Regions from separate parts of the Glutamicibacter sp. NPDC087344 genome, predicted to be linked through region 2. Evidence: riboswitches for the same ligand, from Rfam matches in the RefSeq annotation. Region 2 holds a riboswitch; each other region holds the start of a gene.
The links. A riboswitch is a leader RNA that binds a small molecule or an ion and turns the genes downstream of it on or off. The one in region 2 is predicted to bind thiamine pyrophosphate.

Region 1 (10,170 bases), on a different contig from region 2:
CTGGGCCAGCGGCGCGTTGTGCACGATCGCCCCGGCGCGCACCCGGTCGGAGAAGATCGACTGCAGGCGCGGGCTTTCACTCATCAGGTACGCGGCCAGCGGGGTGGGTCGGGCCGCGATGAATTCAAGCGCCTCCTCGAAGGACGCCACCTGAATCACCGGCAGGATCGGGCCGAAAATTTCCTCGTGCATCAGCGTGCCGTCCAGCTCGACGTTGCGCATGATGGTAGGGGCGATCCGCAAGGTCGCCTCGTCGAATTGGCCGCCGTGCACCACCTCGCCCTGCTCGAACATGTCCAGCAGGCGTTGGAAATGCCGGCGGCTGGCAATCCGCCCGAAGTCCGGGTGGGTCAGCGGCTCCTTGCCGTAGAAGCTGGTGATGCTCTGGCCCAGGCGATCAATCAGCGGCGTCGAATCCCCGATGCTCAGCACATAGTCCGGCGCCACACAAGTTTGGCCCGCATTCATGAATTTTGCGTAGGCCAGACGTTTGGCGGTGGCCGGCAGCTGATTGTCCACCACGGCCGGGGACTTGCCGCCCAGCTCAAGGGTGGTGGGGGTCAGGTGTTTGGCGGCCGCGGCGGCAACCACCTTGGCGACCTTCTCCCCTCCGGTGAAAAAGATGTGGTCCCAGCGCGCGGCCAGCAGCTCGGTGGCGGTGTCCACCCCGCCCTCGATCACCGCGAACACCCGGTTATCCAAGTACACCGGCAGGAACTTGGCCAGTGCGCCGGAGGTTGCGGGGGCGATTTCCGAGGGTTTGAGAACCGCCGCGTTTCCGGCGGCGATGGCCGCGACCAGCGGGGCCAGCATCAGCTGGAGCGGGTAGTTCCAGGGGCCGATGATCAGCACCACACCCAGCGGGCGCGCCTCGATCTTGGCCATGGCAGGCTGCAGGGCCAGCGGCACCTTGACGTTGGTGTGATCCATCCACTCGGCCAGGTGGCGCAGCGCAAAATCGATCTCCGCGCGCACCACGTCGACCTCTGAGAATTTGGCTTCGGTGGCCCCCTTGCCAAGATCCTCGTTCAGCGCGGTGAGGAAATCATCCAGGTGCTCGTCAAGCATCTTTTCCAGGGCGCGCAGCTGTTGCACACGGAAGCGCCGCGGATGGGTAATGCGGCTGTCGGCCGAGTGCCGCAGGTGGCTTAGCGTGGCGGCGATTTTTGACGGATGCTCATCCACCGGCGGCGCGAAGTCGCCGACGGGATCGGGCAGCGGATTGGAAGTAAACAGACCCATAAACCGAGACTACGTCAACGGGCCGAAGATGACCCGCTTGCAACCGGTTTTCTTGGTTAACAACCATCGATTCGCGCGGGGAGAGGTCACTGCCCGGCGGAATCCAATGCCGCGGTGATGTGTTCCAGGCTGGCACCCAAGTGGCTGCGAATGGCCTGGTCCGCCGCCTCGGGATCATTGTTTTTGCAGGCATCCAGGATGTTTTGATGCTCTTGGGCAATCCGCGGCGAAGCGCTGTTGGTGCTTGCGTAAATCTGCAGGTACGCGCTGGAGGAGACACGCAGGTTGTTGATGAGGGCCGCTAGCTGATGCATGCCCGACAGCCCGTAGAGGCCGGTGTGGAATTGGTTGTTCAGCTCCACGGTGCGCGCCGGATCCGCGCAAACCGCCAATTCGGCCAGGATCGCCTCCAGGGCTGGCGCGTCGTGCGGGGTGAAAACTTCGGCGGCCTGGCGGATGGCCAGCGCTTCGAGTTCGATGCGGATCAGGTATTGCTCGCGGACTTGGGCGACGGATGGCTTGAACACCGTGGCTCCGCGCTGCGGTTCGAAACTGACCAGGCCTTCGATGCGCAATTGGGCGATTGCCTCACGCACGGGTGTGCTGCTGACTCCAAAACGTTTGGCCAACTCGTTTTGGCGTAATTTTTCCCCGGCAGGGATCTGCCCCGAGGTGATCTCGGCTCGCAATTGCGCCGCAATGCTTCCGGCGATTGTTCTCGCTAATTGCGGGGCAGGGAGGGTTTCGGCCATACAAAAATCCTACCGCGCTCGGCATCAGGCTCTCGCGACGAGGTATTGACGCGAAATATCGAATATGCATATTATTCTTCCATGACAAAATATGCATATTCTGAGCTTCAGGCTCCGAGCCTTGCCCTCCAGCAGCAGAACCTGCCCATCACCCGCCCCTCCAAGGTCATCTGTGTCGGGTTGAACTACCTGGACCATGCAATCGAGGCCGGAGTGCCAGCACCGGCTTCACCGTTGCTGTTCGCCAAGTGGCCGAACACGCTGATCGGCGACGGGGCGGAAATCCACATCCCCGAGGGTATTCGCACCGACTACGAAGCCGAACTGGCGGTGGTGATCGGGCGGACCGCACGGAACGTCGCGGAAGAAGAAGCGCTGGACTACGTCGCAGGGTACTTGTGCGCCAACGACATCTCGGCGCGCGATCTGCAGTTCAACGACGGGCAGTGGGTTCGCGGAAAGTCGCTGGATACCTTCTGCCCGATCGGTCCGCAGCTGGTTCCCGCCGCCCGGATCCCGGATCCGCAGAATCTTGTTATCACGCTGCGGCTCAACGGCGAGGTGCTGCAGAGCTCGAACACCTCCCAGATGATTTTCTCCGTCGCCCAGCTGATCAGCTTCGCCTCGCGCACCGCCACCCTGGAGCCAGGAGACGTGATCCTCACCGGCACCCCGGCCGGGGTGGGAGTCTTCCGCAATCCGCCGGTCGGCTTGAAGGAAGGCGATGAAGTGAATGTCGAAATCCAAGATATCGGCACGCTGTCCAATACCGTGCGCATCGTTACCCAAGGAGCCTAGAAAATGAAATTGCAGGGAAAAATTGTGCTGGTCACCGGCGGCGGGCAAGGCATCGGCCGCGGCATCGTTGAACGATTCCTGGACGAAGGTGCGCTGGTGGCCATCGCGCAGCGCAACATCGCGAGTATCCAGGACCTCCCCGCCGACCGGGTGCTGCTGGTGAAGGCCGACCTGAGCAACACTGTTTCCATCGCCTCGGTGGTAACAGAGGTTGTCGAGCACTTTGGCGGGCTCGATGTCCTGGTGAATAATGCGGGAATCATGTTCGAACGGAGCGTGGATGAGATCAGCCTGGATGAATGGAACCAGATGATGTCCGTGAACCTGACCGCGCCGCTGTTTTTGGTCCAGGCCGCCCTGCCCCACCTGAAAAACAGCGGGGAGGCAAGCATCATCAACATCGGTTCAATCGAAGGAATAGCCGCCAACCCCGAGCATGCGGCCTACTGCGCGTCAAAGGCGGCGATCCATGGCCTGACCAATGCCCTGGCGGTGGATTTGGGTGCGTTCGGCATCCGCTGCAATGCCATCGCGCCGGGCTGGATTACCTCCGCCTTGAGTGAAAACTACATCCAGGCGCAACAGAATCCAGCCCAGGCCCAGCAGGAATTAATCAGGATGCATCCGGTAGGTCGCGTGGGGAAGCCGCACGACATTGGCGACCTGGCGGTTTTCCTCGCGTCGAGCGCCTCGGCATTCATTACCGGGCAGATTATCGTGGCAGACGGGGGACGCACCTCAAAACTTCCGCTGCCGTTCTGATGGCGGATCGAGGCTGGAGGTCCGGCATCACCCGTGAGGCTCGGCGGTGGGTGGCGGCGGTGCCCGTCCTCCTGCGAATACCTTTCTTTTGTATCAATTAGTTGATACATTAACGAGCATGCAGGATATTTCGTCGACCACTTTCGGGCTAGCCCTCATGGCCGGAATCATCTACGTCTGGCTCAGAGCTGTGGCTCGTAACAGGAATTCACCCCCACTGGCTCGCGCCAAATCGCATTCTTTCTGGTGCGCCCTGATCGCGTTCTTCGCCAGCACCTCGACCTCAGGTGAGTCCTTCTGGTCGACCACCGCCGAAAATTCTGCCCAATTCTCCACGCCGGGTTTCTGGCTCGACGTGCTCAGTCCGGCCCTCTGGCTCGGGACCGTGTACCTCATCGGACTCTACAGCTGGCCGCGTGAACTCAAAAGCGTGCGCAGCGCGTCGCTTGAGTCGCGTTCGTTGACCACCCCGATACCCAGACGCTTGCTCGCTACCGTGAGCGTACTCGTCGCATTATCGGTAGCCAGCTTATGGCCCATGCTTCACCAACCGGGTTTCGCACCGGTACCTGCCGTTGAGATTGTCGTCGCCGGACAAATAATGACAATGGAGGCCCAGAGCGGCGTCCTGTCCGGTGAGCGGACACTGCTCTGCTCGGCACTGCTGATTGTTGTGCTGATAGCTACCATGGCGATTCTGGCACTGGTGACCCTGCGCCGCCGACCGTTAAACGGAATCACCCATCACGATAATCAGGTGATACGTTCACTGTGGCTGAACCGGTTGTTGCGCACCGGCGGGTTCCTTTTAACAGTGATCATCGCAGACAATCTCCGTTTTGCCGCGACATCCCCCTGGGCGGAAGTTGCCGACAGCAATTTGATGAATCTCGCAAATGTCGTCATGCTGGCAGTCAGCGCGGTGATGTTCTTTTGGGCGCCGAAATCATCTTTTGAAGGTGAACGTCAACGTGCCGCACGCAACGGGTTCGGACGTGCTCGCGACCACCTTTTGGCCTTGGCTTTTGTCGCCACCACGGTAGCCTTGTTGTCCGTGTATGTTTTCGGTGTGTCCATTACCTACGTCTGGGAGACCGAGGAGTTTTGGGAACGCCCGGTCATCGGCGAATATGCATTCTCCACCCTGCTCGTCATGCTGCTTGCCTCCCTGTCTTACCTGCTGACCACCAGCGCACTGACCTTCTATGGACACTTCATGGCCGGGGCCGCGCGGGATCTTCCACGGCACTCCCGCGCACTGCCCCGTTACCTCTACTGGGTTGCCGGGATACTGGCAGCAACTGGAATCTATCTTTTATTCGCCCCGCCACACGATCCGCAGACGCTGCTGCTCACCGCAACACCAGGGGCAACAGCTGGCGTGATCACGGCGCTTGCAGCCGGCGCTATTGCCGCGATCTGGTGGGTTCGCCATTGCGCGATCCCATGGAAACTCAGTTCGGAGGAAGAGATCTGGTACCGGCAGGTCCTTGAGTTCCGGTTCCTTCGCACGATGTGCAGCGTACTGTTATTGATGCCCACCTGGACTTACGATCTTGGCCCATTGCTCACGGCAATCGGGCTGATTCCCTTCTGCATTCCTTCTATGGTGGTTCTGAATAAACCCACGGCATCAATTCCTTACAGGCAATTTGCATGAGCGCCCAGATCACCGTTGATCTGGACTCGGCGCTGCCGCCCTATGAACAGATCCGCACCCAGATCGCCTCGCTGATCTCGCTGGGCGAGCTGCGCGCCGGAGACAAACTTCCAACGGTGCGCGCGCTGGCCACCGACCTGGGGGTGGCCGCCGGAACCGTGGCCCGCGCCTATAAGGAACTGGAAGCCGAGGGGCTGATTTCGTCGCGGCGCCGCGCGGGAACCGTGGTTAATGAGCTGGCCGGAAGCCAGGTGCTGAACGAGGATCTGGTGCAGGCGGTGGACCGGGTCTGGGAATTAGCCGCGAGCCTGGGGGTGGATGCGGCGACGGTGAAGGCGCTGGTTGAGCGTCGGGCGCGTTAAGAATTTGTTCTTGCGCGCTAACCTGCGTACCCTCGGGAACAGTGACACGGGGTGTCGGAAAAGCCGACTGAGATAAAACCCGTTGAACCTGAACTAGGTCAAGCTAGCGGAGGGATGTCGCATGACTCTACCTGTTGTTGCCCGTAAATACCGGGAAAACTCCCCCTTGGTGTTCTGCCTGACGAACGCCGTGGTCACCAATTTCACCGCCAATGTGCTGCTTGCCTCCGGCGCCGCACCGGCCATGACCGACCTTCCCGGGGAAGCCGGGCCCTTTGCCGCGGCGGCGTCCGCGGTTTTGGTCAACCTGGGCACACCGACCACCGAGCAATTGGCGGCCATCGAAGAAGCCGTCGAGTCGGCGAGCGCCGCCGGAACCCCGTGGGTGCTGGATCCGGTGGCCGTCGGCGCATTGCCGGTGCGCACCGAGTTCGCCCGACGCATCGTGACCCAGCGGCCCACCCTGATCCGCGGCAACGCCTCGGAGATCATGGCGCTGGCCGGGTGGGAGTCCGCAGGGCGCGGGGTGGACTCGCTGGACAGCGTGCATCAGGCTATTGCCGCCGGACGCGAGCTGGCCGTGAAATACGGTTCGGTGGTTGCGATTTCCGGTGAGGCCGATGCGATCATCGATGCGCGGCGCACCGTGCTGGTGCACACCAACGGCATCGGGCTGACCCGGATCACCGGGGGCGGCTGCGCCCTGGGTGCGGTGTGCGCGGGAATGCTTGCGGTGCATGAGGACCCCTTCGAGGCCGCCGTGGCGGCTCACGGGTTCTACGGCCTGGCCGCCGAAAAGGCGTTGCAGGCAAGCACCGGCCCGGGCAGTTTTGCCGTGGCATTCCTGGATGCACTGGCGGCCGTTGAGCCCGCCGACCTTGAGACCCTGAATTGTGAGGAGAAGAACCATGCGTGATCTTGGAGCCTACCTGGTGGCGAACACCGCCAGCTGCACCCCGCACAGCACCCTTGAGGTGATCGAAGCCGCCGTGGCCGGCGGGATTCACTGGGTACAGCTGCGCGCCAAGGACGAAAGCGCGCGCGAATTCTTCGGGCTGGCGCTGGCGGCCGCGAAGCTGACCGAAGGCAAGGCGGAACTGCTGATCAACGACCGGATCGACGTGTTCCTGGCGGCCCGGGCCGCGGGTGCCGCGGTGAGCGGCATCCACATCGGGCAGAAGGACGTGCCGGTGCGGTTGGCCCGCGAGCTGATCGGCCAGGGGATCATCGGGCTCAGCGCCTCCACACCGGAGCAGATCGCCCAGGCAAACGCCGACGCGCAGTTCATCAACTATCTGGGGGTTGGCGCGGTGCGCGCGACCCCCACCAAAAAGGACCACCCCACGCCGCTGGGTCTTGACGGGTTCGCCCACCGGGCGTCGTTAAGCGACCTGCCCTGCGTGGCGATCGGCGCGGTGACTGCGGATGACGCCGCGGCTATTCGCACGGCCGGCGGCGCCGGGCTGGCCGTGGTGCGTCCGGTGTGCCAGGCCGATGATCCGCGCGCCGCCAGTGCGCTGCTGGTGTCCGCGTGGGAGGGGGCTAAATGAAAAACATCCTCTCCATTGCAGGCTCCGATCCGTCCGGCGGCGCCGGGATCCAGGCTGATCTGAAGTCGATCGCCGCCAATGGCGGTTACGGCATGGCGGTCATTACCGCGCTGACCGCCCAGAACACCCACGGGGTCAGCGGGGTGCAGGCAATTGGCGGTGAGTTTGTCACCGCGCAGCTGCAGACGGTTGCCGCTGATGTGCGCATCGACGTGGTGAAGATCGGGATGCTGGCCAACCAGGAGATCATCAACGCGGTGGCCGACTGGCTGGATACCCTCAGCGTCCCGGTGGTGCTCGACCCGGTAATGGTGGCCACCAGCGGCGATGCGCTGCTGGAGGACGCCGCGGGACTGCACCCGTTGCTGCAGCGGGCCACGGTGATCACCCCGAATATCGCCGAGCTCGGCGCCCTGCTGGGTGCCGCCCCGGCGCAGGACTGGGATGCGGTGCTGGAGCAGGCCGAACGTTTGGCCGCCGAGCATCAGGTGCTGGTGCTGGCCAAGGGCGGGCACCTGTCCGGGCTCCAATGCCCGGATGCGCTGGTGGCGGCAAGCGGGGTGCTGGCCCAGTTCAGCTCGCCGCGGATCGCCACCGAGAACACCCATGGCACCGGGTGCACCCTTTCCAGCGCGCTGGCAACCCATTTCGCCGCCACCGGGGACTGGGTCCAGGCCCTGGCCGCGGCCAAGGGCTACCTTGAGCGGGCCATCGGCGGAGCCGATGAACTCCAGGTCGGTACAGGGCACGGCCCGGTGAACCACTTCATCGATTTTTTCCCTGGCGCCGATCCGATGGCCGCCTGGTGGGAGGACATCGCGGTGCTGCGGGCGGGAATCGATGAGCTGCAGTTCATCACCGAACTGGCCGACGGCAGCCTGGAGCGTGAGAAGTTCGACTACTACCTGGCGCAGGATGCGTTGTACCTGCAGCGTTACGCGCAGGTGCTCGCGCAGGCCAGCGCGCTGGCTGACGAGCTGGATTCCCAGCGTTTCTGGGCCAAGGGCGCCGGGGAAATCCTGGAGGGCGAGCTGCAGCTGCACCGCAGCCACCTGGGCCAGGGTTTGGCCAACCCGTCGGCCACCACGCTGAATTACGTGAACCACCTCTCCTCCTGCACCGGGAGCTACCCGGAGCTGATCGCCGCGATCCTGCCGTGCTACTGGCTGTACCAGGACATCGGCAAACGCCTGGCCGCGGCCAATCATGCGGGCCACCCTTACGGGGACTGGCTGAAGACCTATGCCAGCGTGGAGTTCGATGAATCCACCGCGCAGGCAATCGAGCTGGTGCGCGATGCCTGGAAACGTGCCGATGGTGCGCAGCGCGAGCGGATGCGCCAGGCGTTTATCCGTTCTTCCCAGCATGAGCTGGCGTTCTTCGCGCAAGCCCATGAGCACAGCGTAGAATTCTCTACGGCCTAAAACCCGTTGGGGCCGCGATATCTGGAGGAACGCATGAGTTGGCGCATTCACGGTGACGGCAAAAGAATCACCCCTGGTGAAGTTGTTGCCCCGGATGAGCGGCTGCATTGGCCGCAAACCATCTCCATTGGCACCCAGCACATCCTGGCGATGTTCGGCTCCAGCATCCTGGTGCCCACCCTGACCAAGTTCCCGGTAACCACCACGTTGCTGTTCACCGGGGTGGCGACCATCTTGTTCCTGCTGATCACCCGCAACAAGGTGCCCAGCTACCTGGGTTCGTCCTTTGCGCTGATCGCCCCGGTCCTCGCCGCCACCAAGGCGCATGATATGTCCGCGGCGCTGGGCGGCATTGTGATGACCGGGGCGCTGCTGTTCATCGTGGGTGTGGTGGTCGCGAAAACCGGCACCGGCTGGATCCATTCGTTGATGCCTCCGGTGGTGATGGGCACCATTGTGGCGCTGATCGGCCTGAACCTGGCCGGTTCCACCCTGAAGCCGATGCAGCACTATCCGGTCACCACGTTTTTGACGGTGATTGCCACGGTGCTTGCCACCGTGGTGTTCAAGGGCCTGCTGGGACGCCTGTCCATCCTGGTGGGTTTGCTGGCAGGCTATGCGATCGCGCTGGCGCAGGGCCAGGTCAACTTCGCCAAGGTTGGCGAGGCGGCCTGGTTCGGCCTGCCGGTCTTCAACACCCCCAGCTTCCACCTGGACACCGCCTTGCTGTTCCTGCCCGCGGTGTTTGTGCTGATCGCGGAGAACATCGGGCATGTGCGCACCGTGGGGGTGATGACCGGACGCGATTTATCTTCCTTCAACGGCCGCGCGCTGATGGCCGATGGCGCCGCCAGCATGGTGGCGGGTTTCGGCGGCGGCTCGGCCACCACCACCTATGCGGAAAACATCGGGGTGATGGCCGCCTCCCGGGTGTACTCCACGGCCGCCTACTGGGTGGCGGCGATCGCCGCGATCGCGCTGGCGTTCATGCCGAAGTTCGGCGCGCTGATCGGCACCATCCCGGAAGGGGTGATCGGCGGGCTGGGTATCGTGCTCTACGGCATGATCGGCATCGTGGGTGCGCGGTTGTGGATCGAGTCAAAGGTTGATTTCAGCAACCCGATCAACCTGATGACCGCGGGCACCGGGTTGATCATCGCGATCGCGGTGACCGGTGCGCTCACCTTCGGGCAGTTCCAGCTCGGCGGCATCGCGCTGGGAACCATCGCCACCCTGGTGGTGTTCCACCTGATGAGCTTCGCGGCCAGACTGCGCGGAAACACCGAGGTGCAGCACTCCCGCTAGATCTGAAGCTCCAGGTCGTCGAGTTCCGCCGAGCCGGACCCGGCGGCCAACAGCTTGGAATACGCCTCGAGGCGCACCTGGTCGATGCGGGTGTTCGACACCCCGCGTTTCCAGTAGCCGAACACCGCGACCCGGTCCTTGCCCAGCTGGGCCCGCTGCCGGAAAAACGAGCGGACCTCACGCATGTCATCACGTTCCCCGGCGCCCCAGACCACCAGCGATTCGGGGTGCTCAAGGCTGCGCAGCTCGCGGCCGAACCCCTTCCCCGGTTCGATTCGCTCCAGGATGAAGTGCTCCAGCTGCGGCAGCTCGTCG
Region 2 (10,170 bases):
TATGAGGACCACCCGTTCGGCCCGGACAGCACGGTTTTCAAGATTGCCGGCCGGGACCGTTCCCGCGGCAAGATGTTCGCCCTGCTGATGAACCTGCACGGGCAATCGGTGCTCAACCTGAAATGCGAACCGGCCCTTGCCGACCAGCAGCGTTCCGAGCATCCGCAGATCACCCCCGGGTATCACATGAACAAAAAACACTGGAACTCGGTGCGTCAAGGGCTGGATGAACAATTGATGCGTGAGCTGATTGAAGACTCCTACGACCTGGTGGTGGACGGCATGCCGCAACGCGAGCAAGAACATATCAAGTTGCAGGCCAAGATCGCCGAAGAATCCCTAGACTAGAAACATGTACTTCATCGTTGTTAAATATCAGGTAAAACCAGAATTCACCGACAGCTTCATGGATCGCGTTGCCGAGTTCACCCAGGCCACCCGCGCCGAGGAAGGCAACCTGTGGTTCGACTGGTCGATCAGCGTCGAAAACCCCAACGAGTTTGTCCTTGTTGAAGGTTTCCGCGACGACGAGGCAGCCAGCGCCCACGTCAACGGCCCCCATTTTGCCAAGGGAATGGAGACCATGCGCCCGCTGCTGGTTGCCACCCCGAACATCGTCTCCCGCAAGGTCGACGGCGAAGGCTGGGACAAGATGGGCGAACTGGTCATCGACTAATTCTGAAGGTTAACTACGTAAGGCGCGGGCCCCGTCGGGTCCGCGCCTTGCGTTTAGGCAGCTGGTGTGCCGTTTAGCCTAGTGGCTGTTTTTGTTCCCGAAGCGGCGAACCAGCAACAAGATGATACCGAGCAACACAATGGCTCCGGCGGCAAAACCGATCCAGGTTGCGCTGAAACCGGTCTGCGCCAGGTCATCATTAGGACCCTGGGTGGAATCATCCGTGGCGCTCGCCGTGGCGCTTGCCGTGGCAGAGGCGCTGGCCGAGCTGGTTGGCTCCTCGGATTCATCCGGGGTTTCGGTTGCGGTGGGAGTTGGCGTGGCCGTTTCCGTTGGGGTGGGGCTTGGAGTTGGAACGGCGCTGTCAGCCACGGTGAACGTGGTCACGATGCTCTCACGCTGTACCTGGGAGATCACCAGCTCGTAGTCGCCTGCCGCGGTTCCCTCGGCAACCGGCAGCGTGAAACTGGTGGTGCCCTGGGCATCAGCCGCGGGGACATCCGCGATGTTCAGTTCCCCGTCGAAGGCCGAGGCGGTGATCTGCGCACCTTCCTCCAGTCCGCTGACGGTCACCTCGATCTGTGCACCGGCTTCAACCTCGGTGGCGGAGAGTTCAACCTGTGCCCAGTCGGTGCCGGCGAGCATTGCCCGTCCCAGCGGAGCCGGGGAAACAACCTCGTGGGACTTGAAGTAGTTCACGGTGGCATCGAGGTCGATCTGGCCGGAGTCCGCGTGATTCACCCCGTCGGCGAAGGCGGTGAAGTTATCTCCGCCGGTCGCCAAGAAGGCATTGGCCGCAACCTGGAAGGTGGCCGATTCATCCAGCGGCTCGCCGTTGAAGGTGATCGACTTGATGTGTTCCCCGCGGGCGGCGTTTTCATCATAGGTGTAGGCAAGCCCGTCGGAGATCCCCAGGTGCAGCTTGGCTCGCTCGGAACCTTCAGGCTGCCACTGCTGTTCCAGCGCCTCGCGGATCTGAGCACCGGTCATCTGGAAGGTGATCAGGGTATTGGCGAACGGCTGGACATCGGCGGCGCTCTTGTAGGTCACCGTTCCGTCTTCGCCGTAGAGCAGGTCTGCACGCAGGCCGCCGGGGTTCATGAAGGCGATCTGCGCCGGGGTGCCGGCGAAGTCCTCATTCGAGGTGGCCCACAGGTGGATGTCGGCCACGGTGTTGCCCAGGGTGGATTCAACCCCGCGGTCTGATCCCGGGACCTCGCCGCCGCGCAGGATGTCTTCTGAAATCTCGCCGACCTTGACGTTTCCGACTTCTTCCGAGTCTTCGATCGCCTGGTCGACAAGGGCCTGGACGGCCGCGTCCGCCGGGTAGTTCGGCTGCCAGGCGCCGGAATCGTCCTTGCTGGTCAGCGGCAGCAGTTCGGTGCTGGAATCCACCACGTCACCGGTGGCGCTGTCGATCTCAAGGGAGACCTTGCCCAGCGTGGTGCCGTACTGGTGTCCCTGGATGACCGGGCGATCACCGTCTGGACCTGGAATCTGGCAGTCGTAGGCCTGATGGGTGTGCCCGGAGACAATTGCATCAACCTTGCCACTGGTTTTGCGCAACAGTTCGCCGTAGCTGCTGTCTTCGCCAGCGATGCTGGAGCAGTCGGCGTTTTCCGAACCGTTGTGGGTCAGCAAGACCAGGACGTCGGCCTCGCCGTTGCCGCTCTGGCCATCGGAGAGCTGCTCGGCCACACGGTTGACTGCTTCAAGCTCGCTGCCGAAGTCCAGGTCCTTGATGCCGGTGGGAGTCACCAGGGAGGGGACGTCCTCGGTGACGGTACCGATGAAACCGACGGTGACGCCATTGACTTCACGCAGCGCGTATTCGTTCAGGACCGGATTTTTGGTTCCCTTTTCGTATACATTTGCTCCCAGCGCGAAGTCTTCACCCGACTGCCCGGAAGCGGCGGCAAAGCGGTCGATGACACGGCCGCCGAGGTCTGCAAAACCCTTGTCGAATTCGTGATTTCCCACGGCAGAAAGGTCCAGGCCGCCAAGGCCCAGGGCATCGATGGTTGGATTGTCATCCTGCGATGCCGAAGCGAAGGTGGAGGCCCCGATGTTATCGCCAGCGGAAACAAACAGCGTGTTCGGATTCTCTCCGCGCAGCTGATCGACGGCTCCGGCGAGGACCGCGGCACCGGCAGAATCGCTGTTGGCGGCGATGCGGCCGTGGAAGTCGTTGATGGACAGGACATCCAATGTGAAGGTTTCCCCGGCTGCGATCTGGGCGGTCGGAGCCGCCTGTGCGACGGCGCAACCCGCGGCAAGCAATGAAGCCGTGGCTAGGGAAGTCAGCGAAATATTCGTGATCCGCCTGATGGCAGGCATAGATTCTCCTCAGAGTTAAGCGTGTGACTTCCTTTATATCTATCGCATCAAAGTGAACCTGTCGATGCTTGAACGTGAATTTTGTGTATAAAGCAGATCTTTACGGGTATGGCCGGTGCCTGCGGCATCCGAGATTTCGGCCTGAAACATCTCTGGCCCGGCTCGTGTGAGCCGGGCCAGAAAATTTTGCTGATGCGGGTCTCAGCGTTGGCGCCGACGGGATGATCCTGCGTCGGTGGCCGAGGAGGAACCTACGATGGTTCCCAGCAGCAGCATTGCCGCGGCAATGAACATGACCGTGGAGATCACCCAGCACGCCGTTGCCGTGGGCCGCTGTGATCCGTCAAGGGAAAACACGAAAAGGCAGACACTCGCCAAGAGCAGCACCGTACCGATCAATCGTGTCTTCATTGCACACCCTTGTAGAGTCGAATTTGGCTAATTTATCGCGAAAGCAATTCACTATCAGCTGGAATAACATCCATAATGCCATAATTCCAGCTGTTTGACCATACAACCATAGTGGTATCTTCCGAGGTTTCGCTCAGCCTTGAGGCGGAGTGCGGCCAAGGCTGGAAGCGGCGACTACACGCAAGCGGTCAGGATTTTTGCGATGGCATCGTGTTCCGCCTGGGTCATCCACGCGCCGTATTTGGCCTTAACCTGGGTTTGCCGCGCCACATAGTCGCAGCGGAAGTCCTTGTTTGGCGGCAGCCACGTTGCCGCGTCCTTGTCGCCCTTGGAGGCGTTGGTCGGCCCGTCGGCGGCCATGAGGTTCAGCGGGTCATTAGCGAACTCCAGCCGCTTCTTCTCGCTCCACTTCTGCGCACCCTTTTGCCATGCATCGGACAAGGCGACCACATGGTCAATCTGCACCGCGGTGCTGGTGTTTTGGCCGCGCTCGAAGTTGATGGTTTTGCCGGTGTAGGGATCGTGGAAGGTTCCACTCAATACAACACAGTTAACCCGGGCGGATTTGTATTCAACATCCACTAGATCTCGGGCAAGAATATCGTTGCGTGCATCGCAACCGTTGTTGTCCGGATCCTTCCACCCGTTGCTGAACTGCTCGCGAGAATACCCGGTTTTCGGGGCTCGTCCCTTGATGTCGATGCCTTCCAATTCTTCCAAGGCTTCGGTGTAGGTTTCCTTGTCGGCCGCAGATGGCGCGGCGGCCTGCGCGCCATTGGTCCCGGTGAAATCCGTAGACGTGAGCGAGGCGCAGGAGGCAAGCCCCAGTGTTGCGGCAATGAGGGCTGTTGAAAGGATGCGGTGCGAGATTCGCATGCTGTGGTGGTTCTCCTTGAGTTAATGCTGGGTTCGACGTTCCGAGCCCACCTGTCGACCCTATGTGCGCCTACCGACGAAACGGTGCATCGCTACACGGCATTCGGATGTGATCCTGTTCTCGACGCTCGATGGCTGAATCTGAAGAGTTATCAATTTGTGTCCATTGGGCCCTGTGACAAGTCTTGTTTTATTTCAGTTATCGAAATATGGTCAATTTGAAGTTAGAGTCTGACTGTTTTGGATGTTCTTGTGAAAAAGTTTGTGTTTCCGCTGGCGGCCGGGGTGCTGATACTTAGTGCCTGCACTACACCAGTATCAAAACTGGAAATGGTTGATCCGCAGGGGAATGGCAGCCCCGCGACGGCGTGGGATTCCGAGCAGCAAAGTTACGATGAAACATTCGCTGATCCCGACGACCCGTATGCGCAGTATTACCAGGACGGGGTTCCGTTCTTTTCCGAGTTGCAGTCACAGGTTGTGAACACCGCTGCGGTCTTTGGCCCGTTGGAGGCACGCGAAAACTCGGAAAACCTTGTGATGGGAATGTCAGGGTTCTTCCGCTCCACGGTATTTACCGATGAAACCGGGGCGCAAGAAGTGGTCAACGATTCCATGTCCATTGGTGGCACGGTGGATGCGCCTGGTACCTACCAGATGGAATTCGGGTGTTGGGGGACTGGCCAAGCCACCGCCCGAGTCATCATGTACGGCGAACAAGCTGAGCTGAACCTGGATCTGGACCTTGACTCCGAGCCGAGCAAAATGATCTCTCTGGCCTGTAACGTTCCCGCAGCAGTGGCTACGGATGAGTTCGAATTCACTGGCAACGAATTGTTTTACGACGTTGTGATTTCTGGCGAGCCGAAGACTGTCGGTTCCTACGAACTGAATCTGTTTCAAACATCTGGTGGGCAGGAGTAAGGGCTGTTTTCAGCACCCGGACAGCGCACGGGAACCGTTGCTGAGTTGTGCACCTCAAGCCGATTGGCAAGCTGGTTTAGCGTTTCGCCCGGACATCTGTTGCGCCGTGCCCGAGGGACTGTGGTACTAATGGGAGATAGTGACACGGGGTGCCGCCATGCGGCTGAGATAAAACCCGTCGAACCTGATCCAGTTAGTACTGGCGAAGGGAATGTCCTGGATACCGTGATGCGACGCATCTATGCCGGGGTCCCGTTCGCCTTGAAATAACCTCAAGGAGTTCGAGCACCATGAACGCACAACTAAGCACCGAAGCCGTACCTTCCGTACATACCGCCCTGCCGCTGAATGAGCAACTGATTCTGGTCACCGGCGCAGCCCGCGGACTTGGCGCAGCAATCAGCACCGCATTTTTGCGTTCCGGGGCGAAGGTCGTGATCAACTACCGCAGCTCCGCCCAGGCCGCCGAAGAGCTGGCCGCCGAATTCCCCGGCCAGGCGCTGGCAGTCCAGGCCGACGTCCGCGATCGGACCCAGCTGGAGACGCTCGCCGCCACCGTCGCAGAGCACTTTGGCCAGCCGGTCACCACTTTGGTGAACAACGCGCTGGTTGATTTTTCCTTTAATGGAGATGCCCGGCCCAAGGCCGCTGAGCTTTCCGCCGCCGACCTCACCGCCCAGTTCACCGGATCGGTGCTCGCCCCGGTCGCGGCGATCCAGGCCGTTTTGCCAGGCATGCGCCAAGCCGGATTCGGACGCATCATCAACATCGGCACCAACCTCTTCCAGCACCCCGTGGTCCCGTACCACGATTACACCGCCACCAAAGCGGCGCTGTTGTCCCTGACCCGCACCTTTGCCGACGACCTGGGGCCGGAGGGAATCAACGTGAATATGGTCTCCGGGGGACTGCTGCGCACCACCGACGCCTCGGCCACCACCCCGGACGAAGTTTTTGACATGATTGCCGCCGGCACCCCGCTGCGCCGGGTGACCACCCCCGCCGAACTTGCCGATGCAGTGCTCTTTTTCGCCTCACCGCTGTCGCGCGGGGTGACCGGGCAGAACCTGATTGTCGACGGCGGACTGGTCAAGGGATGAGCCGGGCACTCAAGCAGGCCCGGTTCAACCTTTTTATCTACGGTGCGGGCCACCATCAGGCGGCATGGCGCGCGCCGGATTCCCACGCCGAGCAGCTCGCCGACACCGGGTACTACGTGCAGTTGGCGCAGCTGGCCGAACGCGGCCTGCTGGATGCGGTGTTCCTGGCGGATTCGCAGGCGGTCAGCGCGGATGCCGCGGCGGCCGGACCTACCTGGCTTTTCGAACCGTTCACCCTGCTTACCGCGTTGAGCCAGCACACCAGCCGCATCGGTTTGGTGTGCACGGTGTCCTCCAGTTTCTACAGCCCCTTTCACGCCTCCCGGATGCTGGCCAGCCTCGACAGGCTGTCAGGTGGACGGGCGGGAGCGAATATCGTGACCAGCATGTGGGATAGCGAGGCCCAGAACCACGGGCGGCAGAGCCTGGGGGACCACGGCTACCGTTACGGGCGAGCCGACGAATTCATTACCGTGTTGCGCCAGCTCTTCGAGTCCCATCCGCGCGACGCGTTGCAGATCCAGCGCGACTTGGTGTTTACGGATGCTGGGCAGCTGCGGGAGATCAATCATGCCGGTGAGCATTTTTCGGTACGCGGCCCGCTGAATCTCCCCGCAGGCCCGCAGGATTCCCCGGTGATTTTCCAAGCCGGATCCTCGGGGCAGGGCCGCGACCTGGCGGCTAAACATGCCGAGGGGATCTACTCGGTGGCCGCGGATGAGCAGATGGCGTTGGAATACGCCCGGGATGTGCGCGCCCGGGCGCAACTAATGGGGCGCGACCCGCAGGCGCTGGCGATCATGCCGGGGCTGGTGACGTACGTGGGCAACACTCTGGAGGAAGCCAGGCAGAAACAACGCCGGCTCAACAACCTGCTGCCGACCGCGCAGAGCCTGGCCCAGCTGGCGGTGTTCATCCAGCAGGACACCAGCGACTGGGAGCTGGATGCCCCGGTGCCTGCCCTGCCGCCGCTGGAGCAGTTCAGCGGACCGGCCGGGCGTTATGCCACGATCCTGCGGCTGATTGAAATCCACCAGCCGACGGTGCGTGAACTGCTGGGATTGCTGGCGGCCGGGGGAGGGCATTGCACCATGGTGGGAACCCCGTCCATGATCGCCGATGAGATCGAGCGATGGCTGGATTCCGGGGCCGCCGACGGTTTTAACCTCATGCCGCCGAGCCTGCCGGATTCGCTGGACGATTTTGTCCAGTTGGTGATCCCCGAGCTGCAGCGCCGCGGGCGGTTCCGCACCGCCTACGAGCACCGCACCCTGAGGGAAAACCTTGGGCTACCCAGACCGGTCCGCAGGGAAAAACTGGCACAGCCCGTTTAACAGCATCGGAGCCCACCACGCCCAGTCGTGCCCGCCGCTCAGCGGCTGGAAATCGATCTGGGTGTGGGCTTCGCTGCCCTCCAGCGCTTCAAGCACCTCGACGCAGGAATCAATGATCGAGGATTCATAGCGCCCGGCCTGGAAAATCATCCGCACCTGCGGGTCCACCTCGCGCAGCGCCTGGCTCAGGTCCGCAAACCACAACGAGGGCGATTGGGCCAACGCCGCACCGATCAGCTGAGGGTATTCCAGCACCGCATGGACCGCGGCCAGGCCACCGAAGGACGAGCCGCTGACCACGGTCTGCTCGGGCAGCTGGGAAACCTCGAAATACGTGCGCGCCCACGGCAGGAACTGTTCGGCCACGGAACGGGTGGTGCCTGCGGCCACCGGAAGTTCCGCGCTGCGCAGCTCGATATTGGTGCTGTCGATGAACATCACGTGAATCGGGGCCAGCGCCCCGGCGGCGATGGCGCGATCCAGCGACGAGGCAATATTCAGGTAGCGCACCCAGGTTGCCCCGTCGTGCACAATGGCCAGCGGGGTTTTCTCCCCGGGCTCCAGGCAGCCGGCCTCCGGTTGGTACACCCACACATTTCGCTCGCGGCGGCAGTTCTCATCCCACAGCACATGATGGGACAGCCGCGGGTGCCCGGCGGTCTCGGAGCCGGGCACCGGTGGCTGCGGTGCCCCCTGCCCGCCGATCGACGGCCCACGGTGCTGCGCCGCAGGTTGCGCGGCCGCCAGATGTTCATTGGATACGGCGTGCGGACCGCCCACCACGGAGACCGGGCCCCCGTTCATGGAGGCGTAGAGTCTGGGGTTCAGCGGGTCCGGCCCGCCGGCATCGGCGGCCAAACGGACCGCGCGGCGTTCGGTTTCTGCGCGCCATAAAGCTGCCCCTGGCCCGCGGTGCACGGTAATCCGGTAGGACGCGATCCAATCCGTCGGAACCATCAGGGTGATGGACCACAACCCCTCACGCACCGGTTCGAACTCGCTGGAGTCCAGATTTTCGTGATCCACCAGCGCATTGGCGGAAAGGATCACCGCCGTTGCCGGGTCCATGCCGGGTTCATCGCGCCACAAGAAAGTCACGTGCGCCAACTGCGCGGATTCAGGGCAGCGATCAAATAGCGGGTAGGCCACCTCGCCCCGGTCGATCGCCGCCAGGGCTGCGGTGATTCCCGCATCGGTCAGCGAGGCGGCGAAAAATCCCGGGACCCGCGGGATGCTGGCGCCGGAGCCGCGTGCTTCGGGGCGCGGCCGAGTGGGATTAGTGCTCATGGGTGTGCTCATGTTCGTGCTCGTGGGTGTGTTCATGACGGTGGGCTTCGTGTCCGGGGCGTTCAAAATCCATCTCTCCATGGACCCGATCGTGATCCGAGTCCTTGCCGTAGGCGACTTCGTTCATCTCCAGATGCCAGTAGCCGATAATCAGCCGATTGCTTTTGGCGATCCCAACCTTGGCGGCCCATTGCCTGGCGAAACGCACCACCTGGGATTCCGCGCCCACCCACAAATTGATCTCCTCGGCGGCCACCTGCTCCGCCGGGAGCTCAAGCGTTTCCATGGCCTCGATCAGCTGCCGGGTTGCTCCGGCGGCCGCCTGGCCGCGCGGGAGCCACTGCACGCGGACCCCCTCCGGCTTCGCCAGCTCGTGGATCTCCGCCTCGTTGTGGACCTCGATGAAAACCTGCCCCACCTGATCCGCCGGCATCTGCTCCAGCGTGTCGCTGATCGCCGGGAGCGCCGTTTCATCGCCGAACATCAGCGCGTAGCCACCGGGTTTGAGCACCCGGCCGCCACCGCCCAAGGCCCCGAGCACGTCCCCCGGGACAATCCGTTCGACCCAGGCGCTGGCCAGCCCCTCGTCGCCGTGGCGGACAAAATCGATGGCGAGCTGGGAGGATGCTTCGTTCATCCACCGCACCGTGTAGGTACGCACCCGGGAGCGTTGGTCGCCGGTGAAGATCCACCGGCCGCGCTCATCCTCGCCGGGCTGGTCCAGCAACTGGCCGGGGCGCGGAAAATAGATTTTGATGTTCGGGACGCAGGGCGGATCAGCCAAATAATCGGCCACCCCGGGTCCGGAAAAAATCACCCGGCGCATGTGCGGGGTGTAGTCGACGATTTTTTCGACGATCATTTCGTTGGCGGGCATCTGATTCCTTGTGGGACGAGGGGTGGGATGAGGGATAAAAATGTTGGATCAGGTTCGGGTTTGCGGCCGGGTCAGCAACCAGAGCAGGTACAGCCCGCCGGCCAGCGAGGTCGCCAGGCCGATGGGCACCTGTGCCTGCAACGGCAGGTTTTGGGTGATGACATCGCAAGCGACCAGCAGCAGCGCCCCGGTGAGTGCCGCGGGCAAAATCGGAACGGTGCGGCTGCCGATCAGCTGGCGGATGATCTGCCCCGCGGCCAGAGCGACGAACGCGATGGGCCCGGCCGCCGCGGTGGCTGCGGCGGTGAGGCACACGGCGGCGAAAATGGTGATCCGGCGGACCGCCTC
Region 3 (10,170 bases), on a different contig from region 2:
CTCGTTGGCCGCGAGCTTCCCGGAGACCGGCTGGAGCAAACCTCCCATGGTCAGTGCGAGTGTTGACTTGCCCGCACCGTTCTCGCCCCGGATCACCAGCGCCCGGCCGGCATGCAGTTGCAGGTCGACCGGGGCGGTACGCACCGCGTGCTCGCTGCGTGCGCACACCAAACGGTCCAGTTCCAGCAATGATGCGCCCGGCGCCGTCGGGGCTTCGGAGGTCTGCGGAACAAACCCGGGAATCCAGATCCCTGCCTGGGCCAGTTCGGTGCGCAAGGGCTCATCGCTGAAGAGCGCCTCGGGGTGAACATCATGGGCAACGCCGCCGCCGGGTTTCAGCACCAGCACCCGATCCACGTGTCCTGCCCACGCATCCAAACGGTGTTCAACCACGATCAGCGTGGCGCCACTGGCTTCAACCGCGTTGATCACCGCATCACGCAAGGGCGGGATGCTCTGCGGGTCGATATTGGCCGTCGGTTCATCCAGCAGCATCAGTCCCGGACGCATGGCAAGGATGCCGGCCAGGGCCAGGCGTTGTTTTTGCCCGCCCGAAAGCGCCTGCGTGCGGTGCTCAAAGCCCAGGGCGCCAAGCCCCACCGCTTCAAGGGCCTGCGGGATGCGCTCGCGGATCTGCTGCGGGTCGACACCAAGGTTCTCGGCGCCGAATGCCACATCGTCGCCTACCCGGCTTTGCACCACCTGGGTCTCGGGGTCCTGCTGCATCAGCCCCACCGGATGCCGCCGTGCGAAGGCATCATGCCCGCCGACCAGCAGCTCGCCGCCAAACCCCGTGTCATCCTCACGTTCAAGAACCCCGGCCACTGCGTGCAACAGCGTGGATTTGCCGGCCCCCGACGGGCCGAGCAGCAGCACTTTTTGCCCCGCCGGGATCGCTACGTCCAGCCCTGCGATGGCTGGCCGCTCGCGTTCGGCATGATGCCAGGTGAAACCGTTGGCGTTGATCGAAACCCCGCCAAGAGCCAGGGAGGCCGCCTGCTGGTCGGCGGCGGCGCTCATGGGCGCCCCGCAAAGGCCGGTTCCAGGTGCGCCCGGCGGCTAGCCAGGGCGCTCAGCGCCCCGGTACGGGCCAGCGCCCGGGTAATCCACCAGGACAGCAGGCCGGCCACCAGCAGGCCGGAGAAGGCCGTCGCACCGACATGGAACAGCTTCATTCCCTGCGTGTATTCTGCGACGCTTCCCACCACATAGGCTTCGCTGACACCGGCGAACACCCCGGCGCCCAGGCCGGCGAGCAGCGCCACCGCCAGGTTCCATTTCCGGTAGCGGAACAGGGCGAATACCAGCTCCGCGCCGAGACCCTGGACAAGGCCTGAAATCAGCACCGGCATGCCCCAGTGGGTACCGAGCAGCGCCTCGACCACGGCGGCCAGCATCTCGCAAAAAAGTGCCGCCCCGGGTTTGCGAATGATCAGTGCACCGAGCACCGCGGGGAACAGCCACAGGCCGGTAAGCAGGGCGGTAGCTGGCGGGAAGGCGGTAAAGGCCAGCGAAAACAGCCCGTAGCTGGCGGACCACACCCAAAAAACGACACCCGAGGCGACGGCGATCACCGAGGCGATCACAATGTCGACCACACGCCAGGTGCTGCGCTGCGATGGTTTCGTGTTACTCATACGTTGTCCTCCTAAATCAGGAGGGGGGACGCACAAAATCATGGCGTGATTAAACGCCTCTGCGCATCCGAGATGCTCGACTTCCTTCGCCGGTACTAGCCGGAGCAGGTTCGAGGGTCTGCGATCTATCGCACTCTCAGCGTCTTTGACCATCAACGGCCTGACGCTCCCCTGTCGGAATAATTACTGCCCACCCACCATACCGCAGGTAAGCTGGGCAACGGAACGAAAAGTCAGAACGTTGAACGAGAGGTCCACATGAACGCAGTACAAAAGCTCATCGCCACCGGCATTTCCCTGGGCGCAGGATTCATCGGCAGCAAACTGGTCGATCAACTGTGGAAGGGGTTCACCGGAAACACGGCCCCGCGCAAGGGCAGCGAAGAAGCGGCCGAGGCTTCCCTGCGCCAGGCGCTTTCCTTCGCCATCTTCTCCGCCGTTGTCGCAGCTGTCATCCAGGTACTTGCCGACCGCGGCACCAACAAGGCGATCTCCAAATTCACCAAATAGCACCCGTAACACACGTGAGCCACAGCCCGGCGGGCTGTGGCTCACGCGTGTTGGTGTTCCGGCACTATTTTTCCTCGGTGGGCGGGGAATCGATCGTATCGATGGCACCGGTGCTGGGGGCGGAAGACACCTTGTCAACGACCAAACGCAGATCGTCGGAGAATAACGTCTCCTTGGCCGCGTGTTTGGTGCGGTACCCGGAACGGCCGATCATATGCGCTGAGACCGGCGCGGTGAGCAGCTGCATCGCCCAGGCCAGGATCAGCACCGGAACGATGGCCCAGCTGCGCAAATGAATCGCCAGGCCCGCGAAGATCAGCAGGAAACCAAGCACCTGGGGTTTGGTGGCCGCGTGCATTCGGGTGAGCATGTCGGGAAAGGCCAACAGGCCGATCCCGGCGATCAGGGACATCAGGCAGCCGAGAATCAGCAGGACGGCAACAAGAAGGTCAACAAAAAGATCCATTAGGCGTTCCTCTGATCCGACACGTAGCGGGAGACCGTCACCGAGCCGACAAAACCGATGGTGCAGGCAATGACCACAAACAGCAGGTAGTCGGTGTGGCGGTTCAGCGCCATATCCAGGCACAGCGCGGCGGAAATGATCAGCAGCATCACATCCAGGGCCAGTACCCGGTCGAGAATCGACGGGCCTTTGACCACACGGAAGAGGCAGGCGACCGCCGCCAGGCCAAGCATGATGCCGCAGATCCAAACAACAATTCCGATCATGCTCGTGCCTTCTTCCTTCTCACGCTGGGGCTGCATTCGCTCTTGATTGCCTCGTACTCGTCATGGCTGCCGATCGCCATGATCAACCGGCGCTCGATGTCGCGAATATTCTCGCGCGCTTTCTCCACGTCTTGTGCCGAATTGATGTCGATGTAGTGCAGGTACAGCGTCGAAGAGCTGCGATCCACGTCCAGCACAAACGAGCCCGGAATCAACGTCAAGACGTGCCCCACGGTCATCACGATCAGATCCGAGTCGGTACGCAACGGCACCGCAATCACCGCGCTGCGGGTTTTTTTGCCCCGCACCAGGGCCAGCGCGGCCACGTGGGCGCTGGCGGCAACTACCTGTCCCAAGAACCACACAAAAAGTTTGATGCAGTACCAGATGTTGATCCGTCCCGAAAGCACCACCGGGGGCAGCGGGAACAGGGTCACGATCACCAGGGCGATGATCGCGCCGAAGAGCAAATTTCCCGGGGTGAAGTCCGCCCACAGCGCACCCCACACAAAAATCAGCAGCAACAACAGCGGCCATTCCTGTTTCAGGGTGGCGCGGTGGCGTACCCCGGCGGTGTCCAGCGCGTCATCGATGCGCTGGTCGCGTGGTGTCATGTTTTTATGAGGCATGTGATCCCTCCGCTCAGTAGTTCAGGATGGCAGTGATGTACGGTTCTTGAGCGATCAGCTGCGCGGCCACCCGCTGGCAGAACTCAAAAATTGGTCCGGCGAACACCGTCAACGCGATGCCCGCCACCACCAGCGAACCCGTGGCGTAACGCATGCCCCATGGCAGCGCCTCGGATTCCAGCTCGCGGGCCAGCTTCAGGCCCAGGTGCGGTGCCTGCGCCCCGCCGGCCGCGGTTTGATCTGCCACCTTCGCCGCTTCGTCGACCAGCTGAGGGTTCGGGATTTCCGCATCGGCGGCGCGGCGCCAGAACATGCGCGCCCACACACGGATGATCGCCAGCAGCGTCAGCAAACTGGTAAGCAGCCCGGCGGCGATCACCACCCAGGTCAACGCGTCGGCGTCCTGGGCCGCGGCATGCAGCAGGCCGAACTTCCCCAAGAACCCGGAGAACGGCGGGATCCCGCCCAGGTTGATTGCGGGGATAAAAAACAGCAGCGACAGCGCCGGGGAAAGTTTGGCCAGCGACCCCAACCGGGTCACGTTGGCGCTTCCTGCCCGGCGTTCAATCAACCCGGCCACCATGAACAGCGAGGTCTGCACGATGATGTGGTGCCCGACGTAGTAGATGGTCGCCGCGATGGCCAGTTCCCCGCCCACGGCCACCCCGAAGATGAGATAGCCGATGTGGCTGGTCAGCGTGAATGACAGCATACGTTTGAAGTCGGTCTGCGCCAGCGCACCGAGGATACCGATGACCATGGTCAACGCCGCCACCACCAGCAGCCCGGAGTTCACCGCCCCGCCGGGGAACAACAGTGTCTCGGTACGCACAATTGCATACACCCCCACCTTGGTCAGCAACCCGGCGAATACCGCGGTGACCGGGGCCGGAGCCGTCGGGTAGGAGTCCGGAAGCCACAGTGACAGCGGGAAGACCGCGGCCTTGATGCCGAAGGCGATCAGCAGCAGCACATGCAGTATCAGCTGCGGGCCCTGATCCAGTTGCGGCAGCTTCACCGCCAGGTCGGCCATGTTCACCGTTCCGGTGGCCGCATAGGTCATCGCGATACCCATCAGGAAGATCACCGAGGAGACCACGGAAACCACCACGTAGGTGGTGCCGGCGCGGATGCGTTCGGCGGTCGCGCCCAGGGTCAACAGCACGTAGCTGGCGGTCAACAGGATTTCGAAACCGACATACAGGTTGAACAGGTCGGCGGCCAAGAACGCGTTGGACACGCCGGCCAGCAGGATCAGGTAGGCCGGGTGGAACACGGACACCGGTCCGGGTTCATCTCCATCGGCCAGGCCCTGGCTCGTGGCGTAGAACAGCACCGCAAGGGAGACCAGCGTGGAGATCAACAGCATGAAGGCGCTGAATCCGTCCACCATCAGGGAGATCCCCCAGGGGGACTGCCAGCCGCCGATGTGTATCGCGTAGCTTTCACCACCCCAGACGGCGGCCAGCATCCCGGCCTCCAGGACCAGGGTGAGGCACAGGATCCCGATGGTGATCAGGCGTTGGAGTTTGATGCGGCGGCGGACCAGGAAGGCCGCGCCGGCTCCGAAGATCGGCAGGACCACTGCCAGCGGAGCAAGATCCAGAAAATTCACTCTTCCCCCTCGCGAACCGGGCGGCCCTCTTCGTCAACAAATTCGGTTGTATCCTCGGCCACCGGCGAGTCTTCCTCTTCGTCATAGGCGGTGGATTGCGACACCTTGATATCTTCGGTATCGTCGGCCAGCACATCGGCGCTGGTCAACGTCCAGGAGCGGTAGATCATGGCGAGCAGGAACGCGGTCACCGCGAAGGTGATCACGATCGCGGTGAGGATCAGCGCCTGCGGCAGCGGATCGGAATACTGGTCGGCTGGCAGGTCCGCTTTGAACAGCGGCGCCACCCCCTTGCGCCCACCGGTGGAAAGGATGAGCAGGTTGATGCCGTTGCCCAGCAGCATGATGCCCAGCAGCACCCTGGTCAGGGTGCGTTCAAGCACCAGGTAGAACCCGGCGGCCAGCAGCACTGCGGTAATTACCAAAAAGGTGATGTTCACACTCATCGGCCGACTCCCGTCTGTGAGGCGTGAATTGGGTCGTGTTGTTCGATCGGGCTGCGTCCCTCGGAGAGCAGGTCGATCTCGCTGCCCAGCGAACGCAGCACATCCTGGACCAGTCCCAGCACCACCAGGTAGACACCGATGTCAAAGATCGTGGAGGTGACAAACTTGTGCTCGCCGAAGATCGGCAACCAGAATTCCCACGCGTACATGGTGAAGATTTCATCCCCGGCGAATAGCGGGACGATGCCGGCCAGGCCGGCCAGCGCAATACCGCCGCCAATCAGCATGCCCGGGGCAACGCGCATGGATTCGGACAGTTCGATGCGTCCACCGGCCAGGTAGCGGATGGTCAGGGCCAACCCGGCAATCAGGCCACCGGCAAAACCGCCGCCGGGAGTGTTGTGCCCGGCCAGCAGCGTGTACACGGACATGATCAGCACCGTGTGGAACATCAAGCGGGTGACCACTTCAAAGATGATCGAGCGGCGTTCGGCCACCAGGGTGTTGCCGGCCATCAGCCAATCTTGGTTGTCGCTGCTGGCAAAACGCCGGGCGATGCGCAACTCGACTTCCTTCTCATCCTTGGACCCCATCGCTTCGGAACCCGAATCGATGCTGCCCGGCGCGACCTGGTGGGCGCGCACCCTGGTGCCGAATCCGCGGCCGGCGAAGATCAGCGAGGCCACACCGGTCGCCGCGGCGGCCAGCACGGTGATTTCCCCGAAGGTATCCCACACACGCAGGTCAACCAGGGCAACATTCACAATGTTTTTGCCGAAGCCCTCATAGTAGGCCAGATCCGGCCACTGCAGGGAAATCGAGGCCTGGCCGCGGGCGGCCATCATGGCAATGGCGATGTACACCACCATGATCGCCAAGGCGATCGCCAGCAACGCCCGTCCCCACTTGATATGGGTCAGTCCAACCCACAGTCGTTTGGGCAGTGCGCGCAGCGCCAGCACAAAGGAGACCAGCACAATGGTTTCCACCAGCAGCTGGGTCAGCGCCAGGTCCGGCGCCCCCTGAAGGGCGAAGATCGCCACCATTCCGTAACCGGTCACGGAGACCATCAGCACCGACATGAAACGTTTCGGAGCGGTAATGGCAATGAGGCTTCCGGCGATCATGATCGCCCCGATCAGCAGCTGCGCCGGGTGGTCGGCGATCACCCAGTTATCCGGCCACGGGGTTTGCACCGTGAGGGCGATCCCCAGCGGCACGATCAGCACCACCGACAGGATCACACCGAGGTAGAAGGACAACGAACCACGCTGGGTACGACCGGTGATCCAGATGGCCGCCATGTCCAGCGCATTCACGCTCATGCGGTAGACCTCCTCGGCGGAGATCATCATTCGACGCAGCGGAGCCCCGGTGTCAGTCCGCCGACGGAGCCAGTAGAAGACCAGTCCCAGCCCCACGGATATTGCGCTCAAGCCCAGGGCGGCATTAAATCCGGCGAAGGCCGCCAGGTGCATGTGCTCGGCCCCGCCCTGCAGCTCGGCCCAGTGCACGGAAAGCTTCTCCACCGGGTACGGGTAGAGCCCCAGGATCACCGTCAGGGTGCTGAGCACCAGCAGCGGGGCCAGGAAGATCAGCGTAGGGGGTTTGCAGGCCAGAGGTTCGACCTTGTACTTCTTCACCCCGAAGGCGCCGAAAAAGAATCGCAACGAGTAGGCCATGGTCAACGCGGCGCCAAGCACAATCCCGGCCAGCGCGAAAGGCCCCCAGGCGGTGTCGAGGTGCAGGGCCGCCTCGTAGACCGCTTCCTTGGCGACAAATCCCAGCAGCAGCGGCAGTCCGGCCATCGAGGCGGCGGCAATACCGGCGGCGGTGGTCAAGATCGGCATGGCACGGCGCAGCCCGGAAAGTTTGCGGATATCTCGGGTACCGGTGTTGTGGTCGATGATACCCACCGACAGGAACAACGTTGCTTTAAACAGGCCGTGCGCCAAGGTCAACGCCAACGCTGCGAAGGCCGCGTCCGGGGTTCCCAGGCCAAAAATTGCAATGATGAAACCCAGCTGGGAGACCGTGCCGAAGGCCAGGATCAGCTTCAGGTCGTACTGCTTCAGGGCGCGGAAACCACCGATGAGCATGGTGAGCAGGCCAATACCCACGGTCATCGGCACCCAGAGGTTGGTCTCCGCAAAACCTGGGGCCAGGCGGGCAATCAGGTAGACGCCGGCCTTGACCATCGCCGCGGCATGCAGGTAGGCAGAGACCGGGGTGGGTGCGGCCATGGCGCCGGGAAGCCAGAAGTGGAAGGGCACCAGGGCGGATTTGGACAGTGCGCCAACGATGATCAGCGCCACCGCCACGTCGGTGTAGGTGCCCAAGGACACCAGGTGATCGGAGGCCGCGATGATCTCGGAGAGCTGGTAACTGCCGGCTTCGGTCCCGAGCATCAGGATGCCGGCAAGCATCACCAAGCCGCCAAGGGTGGTCACGATCAGGGCGTTCATGGCCGAACGGCGCGCGGTGATCAGTGCCTGGCTGAAGCCGATCAGCAGGTAGGACAACACACTGGTGATTTCCCAGAAGATGAACATCACGATCACGTCATCCGCGGTCACCAGGCCGGTCATGGCACCGGCGAATGCCACCATCTTGGCGGCGAAGCCGCCAATCTGCGGGTCATCATTCTTGAAGTAGCGTGCACAGTAGAACAGCACCAGCGCTCCGACCCCGAGGATCAGCAGCAGGATGGTTGCCGAAAGGGTATCCATCCGGAAGTTCAAACCGATGTTCAGCCCGGAAATCCAGTCGATCTGAATCGATGGCGGGGCGTTCGGCGCGCCCGAAGCCAACGACTGGTCCGAGGCGAGCACCGCGGGAAATTGGAAGAGCAGCCAGATGAATCCCGCGGCCGGGACAACGGCGACAACATAAAAAGCGTTTCGCTTGAGCGCTCGGAAAAGAAGTGGGCACAGCAGCGCGGTGGCAAACAATGCACTAAGAATGATGAGCATTCGTCTCCTCTGTCGACTGGAAATGGGGCAGAGTTCGACGACCAAAAAATAGCCGGCACCTGTAATTTTATCAGTCGGAGCTCAGGGATCATTCATGTCAGAGCGTTTCTGTGCCATAATCTGAACTCTTTGTTACATCGCCGCCCGCATCCCAGCCGTCGGACCGGTCGCGTCAACTTCCGCTAATTCACCTGCTGATTACTACAAACGGGTACTATGCGAGCATGAGCGCAAATCAGGGGACGCAGGCAGTTCCACCAAGAGAGAAATGGCTGACCAAGTACACCTGGGCGTGGGCCAGTTGGGACTGGGGACAAGCCGCCATCAACGCGGTGATGATCACCTTCGTTTTCACCGTGTACCTGACCAGCGAACTTTTCGGGAATCAGGACCATGCGTCGTTGGTGCTGTCCCAGGCCTTGGCCATTGGTGGGGTGTTCATCGCGTTGCTGGTTCCGGTGACCGGAATGCGTGCAGATGCCGCCGGTCGGCGCAAGTTGTGGATTATGGTCAACACGATCCTGTTGGTGATCATCTGCGCGGCGGGGTTCTTTGTGTATCCGCAGCCCGAGTACCTCTGGTTCGGCGCCTTGTTGATCGCCGCGATGTCGGTAGTCAGCGAGTTCGCCGGGGTCAACTACAACGCGGTCCTCAACCAGATTTCCACCCCTGCCACGGTCGGCAAGGTCTCGGGTTTCGGCTGGGGAATGGGTTACGTCGGCGGGATCCTCGCCCTGGCGCTGGTGCTTTTCGGATTTGTTGAACCCGTTGTCCAATGGCCGGGGGCCGGCACGGAGAATTCGCTGAACTTGCGGCTGGTTGCCGTGTTCTCCGCCTTGTGGTGTTTGCTGTTCGCGCTTCCGCTGTTTTTTGTCATCCCCGAGGCTCCGGCCACCGTCAGTGAGAAAATCCCGTTGCGCAGCTCCTATGCGGTGCTGTTCCGCCGGATTGCCGGGCTGTGGCGCGAAGACAAGAACCTGATCTTTTTCCTGCTCTCCTCCGCGGTTTTCCGTGACGGTCTGGCGGCCATCTTCACCTTTGGCGGAGTCATCGCGGCGGGAACCTTCGGCTTCGCGCTGAGTGAAGTGATCATTTTTGCGATTGTCGGCAACGTGGTGGCGGCCATCGGGGCGATCATTGGCGGCCGGCTCGATGACCTCATCGGCCCCAAGGCGGTGATCAGCGGTTCACTGATCGGTTTGCTGCTGGCCGGCGCCGGGGTGTTCTTCTCCCCCGCAGCGACCGGGTTCTGGATCTTCGGTCTACTGTTGTGCCTGTTTGTGGGTCCGGCCCAGGCCGCAGCGCGGTCCTACCTGGCGCGGCTGATTCCCGCGGGACGTGAAGGCGAAATGTTCGGCCTCTATGCCACCACCGGACGTGCGGTGTCATTTTTGGCACCCGCGTTGTTCGGCGCCGCCATTGCCATCGCCACCCCGCTGGTCGCCGAGGGCCAGGCCCAACGTTATGGCATCCTGGGAATCCTGCTGGTGCTGGCCCTCGGCCTGCTGCTGCTCCTGCCGATCAGGGCCCCCAAAAAACCTTGACGTTTTCGATGCCTGAAGCGGTGTGTCCCGGCAACCATCGGCTGCCGGGACACATTGCATCAAGATGAAATCTAAGTGTTAACTC

Region 1: it holds a riboswitch for thiamine pyrophosphate, as region 2 does, so the genes downstream of both, thiM (hydroxyethylthiazole kinase) here and ACIOWL_RS11560 (3-oxoacyl-ACP reductase) in region 2, are expected to answer to the same signal.
Region 3: it holds a riboswitch for thiamine pyrophosphate, as region 2 does, so the genes downstream of both, ACIOWL_RS09415 (ECF transporter S component) here and ACIOWL_RS11560 (3-oxoacyl-ACP reductase) in region 2, are expected to answer to the same signal.

The regions. Positions count from the first base shown of each region.
Region 1 covers NZ_JBIUXY010000011.1:13,119-23,288, forward strand. Annotated here, with positions in the region: gene ACIOWL_RS17250 (aldehyde dehydrogenase family protein) at 1-1,242, opposite strand, end outside; gene ACIOWL_RS17255 (GntR family transcriptional regulator) at 1,329-1,994, opposite strand; gene ACIOWL_RS17260 (fumarylacetoacetate hydrolase family protein) at 2,076-2,792, shown strand; gene ACIOWL_RS17265 (SDR family NAD(P)-dependent oxidoreductase) at 2,796-3,554, shown strand; gene ACIOWL_RS17270 (hypothetical protein) at 3,601-5,214, shown strand; gene ACIOWL_RS17275 (GntR family transcriptional regulator) at 5,211-5,576, shown strand; TPP riboswitch at 5,614-5,708, shown strand; gene thiM (hydroxyethylthiazole kinase) at 5,698-6,492, shown strand; gene thiE (thiamine phosphate synthase) at 6,485-7,126, shown strand; gene thiD (bifunctional hydroxymethylpyrimidine kinase/phosphomethylpyrimidine kinase) at 7,123-8,550, shown strand; gene ACIOWL_RS17295 (uracil-xanthine permease family protein) at 8,584-9,855, shown strand; gene ACIOWL_RS17300 (siderophore-interacting protein) at 9,852-10,170, opposite strand, start outside.
Region 2 covers NZ_JBIUXY010000005.1:319,646-329,815, reverse strand. Annotated here, with positions in the region: gene ACIOWL_RS11590 (MmcQ/YjbR family DNA-binding protein) at 1-348, shown strand, start outside; gene ACIOWL_RS11585 (putative quinol monooxygenase) at 353-676, shown strand; gene ACIOWL_RS11580 (bifunctional metallophosphatase/5'-nucleotidase) at 755-3,013, opposite strand; gene ACIOWL_RS11575 (hypothetical protein) at 3,215-3,424, opposite strand; gene ACIOWL_RS11570 (HNH endonuclease family protein) at 3,599-4,300, opposite strand; gene ACIOWL_RS11565 (hypothetical protein) at 4,553-5,224, shown strand; TPP riboswitch at 5,360-5,453, shown strand; gene ACIOWL_RS11560 (3-oxoacyl-ACP reductase) at 5,515-6,324, shown strand; gene ACIOWL_RS11555 (NtaA/DmoA family FMN-dependent monooxygenase) at 6,321-7,658, shown strand; gene ACIOWL_RS11550 (esterase family protein) at 7,614-8,945, opposite strand; gene ACIOWL_RS11545 (siderophore-interacting protein) at 8,935-9,822, opposite strand; gene ACIOWL_RS11540 (FecCD family ABC transporter permease) at 9,871-10,170, opposite strand, start outside.
Region 3 covers NZ_JBIUXY010000004.1:379,673-389,842, reverse strand. Annotated here, with positions in the region: gene ACIOWL_RS09420 (ATP-binding cassette domain-containing protein) at 1-1,020, opposite strand, end outside; gene ACIOWL_RS09415 (ECF transporter S component) at 1,017-1,637, opposite strand; TPP riboswitch at 1,702-1,820, opposite strand; gene ACIOWL_RS09410 (DUF4235 domain-containing protein) at 1,896-2,147, shown strand; gene mnhG (monovalent cation/H(+) antiporter subunit G) at 2,212-2,613, opposite strand; gene ACIOWL_RS09400 (monovalent cation/H+ antiporter complex subunit F) at 2,613-2,879, opposite strand; gene ACIOWL_RS09395 (Na+/H+ antiporter subunit E) at 2,876-3,508, opposite strand; gene ACIOWL_RS09390 (Na+/H+ antiporter subunit D) at 3,522-5,123, opposite strand; gene ACIOWL_RS09385 (Na(+)/H(+) antiporter subunit C) at 5,120-5,569, opposite strand; gene ACIOWL_RS09380 (Na+/H+ antiporter subunit A) at 5,566-8,541, opposite strand; gene ACIOWL_RS09375 (MFS transporter) at 8,766-10,085, shown strand; gene dcd (dCTP deaminase) at 10,164-10,170, opposite strand, start outside.